DNA from 2 places in the Rhodococcus sp. ABRD24 genome. Region 2 is predicted to be linked to the other one. Evidence: riboswitches for the same ligand, from Rfam matches in the RefSeq annotation. Region 2 holds a riboswitch; the other holds the start of a gene.
The links. Region 2 has a riboswitch for thiamine pyrophosphate ahead of thiO (glycine oxidase ThiO). Riboswitches for the same ligand answer to the same signal wherever they lie in the genome.
Positions count from the first base shown of each region.

Region 1: it holds a riboswitch for thiamine pyrophosphate, as region 2 does, so the genes downstream of both, ERC79_RS19390 (TenA family protein) here and thiO (glycine oxidase ThiO) in region 2, are expected to answer to the same signal.

Region 1 covers NZ_CP035319.1:4,346,519-4,350,182, reverse strand. The annotation lists gene ERC79_RS19400 (MFS transporter) at 1-318, shown strand, start outside; gene ERC79_RS19395 (carboxylesterase/lipase family protein) at 325-1,893, opposite strand; TPP riboswitch at 1,971-2,067, shown strand; gene ERC79_RS19390 (TenA family protein) at 2,061-2,783, shown strand; gene ERC79_RS19385 (ABC transporter substrate-binding protein) at 2,780-3,664, shown strand, end outside.
Region 2 covers NZ_CP035319.1:1,686,129-1,689,792, forward strand. The annotation lists gene ERC79_RS07585 (pentapeptide repeat-containing protein) at 1-34, opposite strand, end outside; gene ERC79_RS07590 (thiazole synthase) at 112-861, opposite strand; gene thiS (sulfur carrier protein ThiS) at 863-1,072, opposite strand; gene thiO (glycine oxidase ThiO) at 1,087-2,154, opposite strand; TPP riboswitch at 2,152-2,263, opposite strand; gene thiE (thiamine phosphate synthase) at 2,290-2,982, shown strand; gene ERC79_RS07610 (glycosyltransferase 87 family protein) at 3,034-3,664, opposite strand, start outside.

The DNA.
Region 1 (3,664 bases), 2.4 Mb from region 2:
TTCCTGCCACCGCTGTGGATACTCCTGGCACTGTGCGCCGTGATCGGTCTGGTGTACGGACCGGTGGGCCCGATCGCCAACTGGGCCATGCAGACTCGCAGTCCCGAGCACATGCGCGGACGGGTCGTCGGAGTGATGACGTCCACCGCGTATGCGGCCGGGCCGCTCGGTTATCTGCTCGCCGGCCCGCTGATCGATCAGGCCGGCATTCGCACCACGTTCTTCGTGCTCGCCGTTCCGGTGATCCTAGTGGCGGTGGTGTGCTTCAGGCTGCCGGTCCTGCGGGAGCTGGACGCGGACTCGCGCCCGGATCCCTGACGCTCATCAGCTGAACCCCATCACCTCGTCGCCCCACGCCACACGCAACGCCTGATCCGGGTCCGCCACCAGTCGGTCGCGGCTGTCGATCAGGAGAGTCGAACGCGACTCCTCTGTGTAGGGCGCCCAGTGTTTGGAGCCGTCGAGCGCGGCCGGTACCGCGTACCGAGTGAATGCCAGCCAGCGGCGCTGCATGCGTCCGGAGACGTCGACGGCCGCCTTTCGTCCCCCCAGCCAGAAGGTGGGATCGACGTTGAGCGTGCCGAAATTGCCGAACACGTAGGGCAGTTCGGTCGCGTGCCCCGCCCCGACACGCGCGGCCTTGAGAATCGGGGTGGCATGGTCGAAGCGATACATCCAGGTCGGTGAGTGCCGACTGTGGCCGTCGGCAACCCACAGCGCGGGCATCCGGAAGGCCGCGTCACGCGAGATCGCAAGTGCTCCTCTGGGTTTGGTACTGTCCGGATAGGCGGCAACGATCTCGGCCAGCCGCAACGCCGAGAGTTCCGGATTATCCTGTGCCAGACCGGAGAACATCTGCTGGACGGCCTCCGCGCTGACCGGAAGCAGCGGCGAACGCATGAACTTGAAGATCGATGCCTCGTCCTTGTTGGAACCGATGATCAGCGGAATCCGGTGCGAGTGACCCTTCTGGAACGCGGCGACCGGGTAGTGCGGGACAAGATCGCGGTCGACGACCGGCGACATCGCCAGCGTCCCGGGCACGCGGACAGGGACCTCGTCGACGAGGATGTCGCCGGCCTTCACGAGCCGCTCGACCGGCATGTCCCACAGATCGCCCACCCGATCCGCCGGTAGATCGAGGATCTCGAGGAACCGCGCGGCCACCGTCGCGGCCCGCTCGGCGCCGTACACCGACGTCGCCGGTGGGCTCTGTGCGATGGCGCGGTGGAACAACCCCTCGGCGCGGGGCACCGTCATCAGCGTGGTGATCGCACCACCACCGGACGACTCCCCGAACAGCGTCACTTCGCCGGGATCGCCACCGAACGCAGCGATGTTCTCCCGCACCCACTCGAGCGCCGCGATCTGATCCCGCAGACCGAGGTTCGACTCGAACACGCGGTCGGCGCTGGAGAACGATGACAGATCCAGGAAGCCCAGCGTTCCGAGCCGGTAGTTGAACGTGACGATCACGACATCCCCGCGTTCGGCGAGAAGCCGGCCGTCGTAGACGGGTTGCGCCGACGAGCCCAGGCAATATGCGCCGCCATGAATCCACACCATGACCGGCCGCGGCTGGCCGTCCGGTCTGGGGGCCCAGACGTTGACCGTCAGGCAGTCCTCGTCGAGCATCATCGTCGGATCGATCGGCACGGACGTGTCGTGTCCCTGCGGCGCGATCGGCCCGAATGCGCGACAGTCCCGTACCCCGGCCCAGGGCTGTGGCGCGGCTGGACTGCGAAATCTCAGTCCCCCCGTCGGCGGTGCCGCGTAGGGAATGCCCTTCCAGGAGAAAACGGAACCGTCGGAATATCCGCGCGCCTTGCCGAGGGGTGTCTCGACGGTGAGCGTGTCCGGCTCTCCAGCTTCGATGACGTGCGTGGCTTCCATGACGCGGCCTCCTCACTCCGGCGCGCAGACAAGGTCGAATGCCAAGGTACCAATCCTGCGGTGCTAAGGTCGGCTCGTTCACTGACACGGGGTGCTCCGCACGGGCGGGGCTGAGAACACACCCGGGAACCTGCATCAGGTAATGCTGACGAAGGGATGTCACGGCGATGACAACGTCTGTCCACGACACTTCTGTTCACACCGAACTCGGTCGATTCACCGATCACCTGTGGGAGCGCACCGCGGTCCTGCGTGACGCAATCGACAATCTCGAGTTCCTCCGCCGACTGGGAGACGGCACACTGCCACTCGACGTCTTCCGCGTCTACATCGAGCAGGACGCGCTCTACCTCGCCGAATATGCCAAGGCACTCGCGCTCGTGGCCTCACGCGCCCCGGACCCGCAGTCCGCGGCGTTCTGGGCGACGTCGGCGGCAACCGCCGCGGTAGTGGAGACCTCTCTACACGAGAGCCTGCTGACCAGCGGGGCCTTGCCCGAGAGCGAGGCCGTGCCGGCGCACTCGCAGGCCTGTCTCGGGTACGTGTCGTACCTGACGGCCACGTCGGCGACCGAGTCGTACGCGGTTGCCGCGGCCGCCCTGCTTCCGTGCTTCTGGATCTACGCCGACGTGGGCAGCCGCCTGGCCGCAAGCGCCCACGACGTACTCGCAGTGGATCCATCGCACCCGTACGCACAGTGGGTCACGACGTACGACAGCCCGGAGTTCCAGGAGTCGGTGGTCACCGCGCGCCGACTCGTCGACGCTGCCGCGGACGCCGCGACTGCCGAGCAACGCGCAGCAATGGTCCGCGCATTCGTGATCGCGACCCGATACGAGCTCATGTTCTGGGACACGGCGTTGCACCCTCAGCCTTGGCCGGCCTCGTGACGACGGTATCGAGACTCCGCCGGGCCCTTGCCACCTCGGCAATCGTCGCGTCCGCCTTGAGTATCCTCACCGGCTGCGGCAGCAGCGACGAATCCGGCAACACCATCCGTTTTGCGCTGGACTGGACGCCCAATACGAATCACACCGGGCTGTTCGTCGCGCTGCAGGAGGGGTATTTCGCGGATGCGGGCCTCAGCGTGGAGGTGCTGCCCTACAACAACACCGCGCCCGACACGCTCGTCGATGCCGGCAACGCCGAATTCGGCACCAGCTTCCAGGATTCGGCCACGTTCTCCCGCGCGGCCGGGGCACAGACGGTCTCGGTGATGGCACCGCTGCAGCACTGGGCAACCGGTATCGGCGTCAAGGCCGATCGAACGGACCTTGCACGTCCCAAGGACCTGGACGGCAAGACCTACGCCGGATTCGGCGATCCCGGCGAAGGGGAGATTCTTCGTCAGGTGATCCGGAATGACGGCGGCACGGGAGATTTCAAGTCCGTCATCCTCGGAACCTCGGCCTACGAGGCCGTGTACGGCGGCCAGGCCGATTTCACGGTCTCGTACTTTGCGTGGGAGGGCATCGAAGCCGCGCGACGCGGCACCCCGATGCGCTACTTCCACTACACCGACTACGGCTTCCCGGACGCATATGCGATCGTCGTCAACGGCAACGAGAGGTGGCTGACCGAGCACCCCGAGCAGGCCCGCAAGTTCGTGCAGGCGCTGCAGCGCGGCTATCAGCTGGCCGCTGACGACCCCGACCTCGGCGCACGCGCCCTGATCGACGCGAATCCTGGTGCGTTCAGCGACGAGGAGCTGGTGTTCGAGAGCCAGCGGATGCTCGCCGCCGACTACATGAAGGACTCGTCCGGGCGGGTC
Region 2 (3,664 bases):
GGTTCAGCGTCGTCGACATGGCGGTCCTACTCACGGGGATTGGACGGACGGAACAGTCCCTCCGAGCCTAGGTGTCGCGGCGGCCGCCGGTCAGAGAATTCGATCAATCCGTCACATCGGCGATGACGCCTGCGCCCAGAACCGCTTGGGGATGCGGCCGGCGTGCCGGGCTTCGTAACCGGCGGTGACCGCGCCGCGCATCGCCGACGCCATCAGCGCCGGGTCCTTCGCACGGGTGACGGCCGTCGCGAGTAGCACCGCATCGCAACCCAGTTCCATCGCGAGCGTCGCGTCGCTCGCGGTGCCGATACCGGCATCGAGGATGACAGGGACGTTCGCGGCGTCGACGATCATCTCGATGTTGTGCGGGTTCGAGATGCCCAGGCCGGTACCGATCGGCGACCCCAGCGGCATCACCGCGGCGCAGCCCACGTCCTCGAGGCGCTTCGCAAGTACCGGATCGTCCGTGGTGTACGGCAGAACGGTGAAGCCGTCGTCTACCAGCTGCTCTGCGGCACTGACCAATTCGATGGCGTCGGGCAGCAGGGTGCGCTCGTCGGCGATCACCTCGAGCTTCACCCAGTCGGTTTCGAGCGCCTCGCGCGCGAGCTGCGCGGTGAGCACGGCCTCGGCCGCGCCGCGGCAGCCCGCGGTGTTCGGCAGGGGCGCGATGTCCAGTCGGCGCAGCAGGTCCAGCACACCCGTACCACCAACAGCGTCGACGCGCCTCATCGCGACCGTCGTCAGCTCGGTGCCCGATGCCACCAGAGCCTCCTCGAGCACCGCGAGGTTCGCGGCGCCGCCGGTGCCCATGATCAGGCGGGAGCCGAAGGTGCGGTCGGCGATCGTGAGCTTGCCCATCTCAGCCACCCTGCACTGCCGTGAGGATCTCGATGTCCCAGCCGCGACCCACCGGCTCGTCCCAACGCGTCTTCGGGAACACCGTCCCGTCCACCGCGACCGCAATGCCGCGCTGCGGCAGTTCCAGCCGGTCCAGTAGCTCCGTGACCGTCAACGATCCGTCGAACTCGTGGTCCTCACCATTGACGGTAATCCCGAACATCTCACTCATCCAAACCTCGCTTGTCATGCTCTTACAGGTGAAAATCGTTCGGCGGCGGCGCTTTCCGCCTCCGCCAGGGGTGTGCCATCGAGGATCGCGACCGTTGCGTCCGCGGTCACCGGGGTCATCAGGATGCCGTTGCGGCCGTGCCCGGTGGCGAGCACCATGCGGTCCGAGACCCGGCCGATGATCGGCAGGTTGTCCGGACTCATCGGTCGCAGACCAGCTTTCACCTCGTAGAGTTCGTACTCGCCGATCGCGGGCATCAGTGCCTCCGCGTCGGCAATGAGGTCTCGGACACCGGCGACGGTGACCTGTGTGTCGTGTCCCGACTCGTACTGCGTTGCGCCGACCACGATGCCATCGGCGCGCGGCACCAGGTACGACGGCCGTCCGTGCACGCTGCCGCGAATGGTGCGGCGCGGCGCGGGCGTCACTCCCGGGCGGGCCCGCAGGCGCAGGATCTCACCCTTGACCGGGCGCACCGGCAGGTTCGGCCACAGCTGCGCGGAGTTCGAGCCCGCCGACAGCACCACCTGATCGGTGGTGAGCTCGTCGAGATCCGTCACCGCACGTTCGACCAGTTCGACACCGGCGGCGATCGTCGCGGTCCGCAGCGCCTGTACCAGCAGTCGATTGTCGACGGCCAGTTCGGTGGGCGCCTGCAGCGCCAGCCGGATCCCGCGGCCCAGCGACGGTTCGAGCTCGCGGATCTGAGCGCGGTTCAGGATGCGCAGCTCGTGGCCCTGCGTCTCGACCCACTCCGCGATCGTGTGCAGGTCCGCAGCGTCGGCGGCGTCGAGAGCGACGGTCAGCGAATCGTCGGACGTGACCAGACTCACGCCCGCGATACGTTCGAGTTCGGTGCCGAAGCCGGGCCACCGTTGCAGCGACGCCGCACCCAGTGCGAGCGCCTTCTCCTCGCCGGGCCAGCCTTCCGACAGCGGTGCCAGCATTCCGCCCGCCACCCACGAGGCGCCGCTACCGGGCGCCGGGTCGTACAGCGTCACCGCCCAGCCGCGCTGTGCCGCGCGCCAGGCGATCGACAGGCCAATCACTCCGCCGCCGACGACGGATACCGATCGGGTCATTCACTCCACCTCACTCCCTGCGCCGGCATGATCCGGGTCAGGTATGACGGTCGGGGCCGGCAGGCCCCCTCTCAGCCCCGTACCCCTCGGGACTCCCGTGTTGATTCATCCACGCTAGAGACTACCGTTTCAGGTGTGCATGCCTCCCAGTCCGTCAAGCGCCTGACGCCCCGCGAGCGACTCGCGGACGCGCGTCTCTACCTCTGCACCGATGCCCGCCGCGACAAGGGCGATCTGGCTCACTTCGTCGAGGCGGCGCTCGCCGGTGGCGTCGACATCATCCAGCTGCGCGACAAGGGCTCGGCCGGCGAGCGCGAGCTGGGACCGCTGGAGGTCAAGGAGGAGTTGGCCGCGCTCGCGGTGATCGGTGCCGCGACCCGCCGGCACGGCGCGCTGCTCGCCGTCAACGACCGCGCCGACCTCGCGCTCGCCGCGGGAGCCGACGTCCTGCACCTCGGCCAGAACGACCTGCCCGTGCACTATGCGCGCCGCATCGTCGGCCCGGACGTCGTGATCGGACGCTCGACGAACAACCGCGCACAGGCCAGCCTCGCCGCGATCGAGGAGGACGTCGACTACTTCTGCACCGGACCGGTCTGGGCCACGCCTACCAAACCGGGGCGGACGGCGTCGGGGCTGGACCTGGTCCGCAGCACCGCCGAGGCGCAGCCGGTGCGGCCCTGGTTCGCGATCGGCGGCGTCGACCAGGAGCGCCTGCCGGAGATCCTCGACGCCGGCGCCACCCGCGTCGTCGTCGTGCGCGCCATCACCGCGGCCGAGGACCCGCAAGCCGCCGCGCAGGCGCTCTCCGACGCCCTGCGCAGCTAGCTTCCCCGCGCTTTGCGCACTTGTCGCGAGATCTCGAGCGGCGAAACCGCGCTAAGTGCGCAAGGCGCTGTCGGGGATGGGGCGTCCAGCGCGGCGCGCGATGATTGTCGCGCCGATCATCACCGCGACGTACAGCAGGACGTAGATGTTCATCAGCACGTCAGCGATGGTCCACCATGGCGGAAACAAGAACAGCCCCACCACCACGTTGTCCTCTTCCCACCGGTACGGCCAGGCGCCGGCAGCGAGGTACACCACCAGCGCGGCCATCCACCACCAGCGATTCGTCAGCGTCCGGTGCACGATGTACACCAACAACGGCACGAACCACACCCAGTGGTGACTCCACGAGAACGGGGACACCACCGCGGCGGTCAGGCCGGTCACCGTCACCGCGAGCAGGCGCTCCCCGCCGTGATACAGCCGCCACACCACCCACATACTCCCGGCCACCACCACCATTGCAAGTGACAGCCACAGCCACAGCGGCGCCGACGCACCGGTCAGGTGCGCGATGACACCCCGCAGCGACTGGTTCGACGGGTGTGTGTCCGCCGCGATCCGGGTGGACTCGAAGAACGTCTTGGTCCAGTACTGCCGCGAATCATCGGGCAGCACAAGCCAGCTCAGCCCGATCGTTGCCGCGATGGTTCCGACCGCCACCGCCGCAGCCCGCCACTGG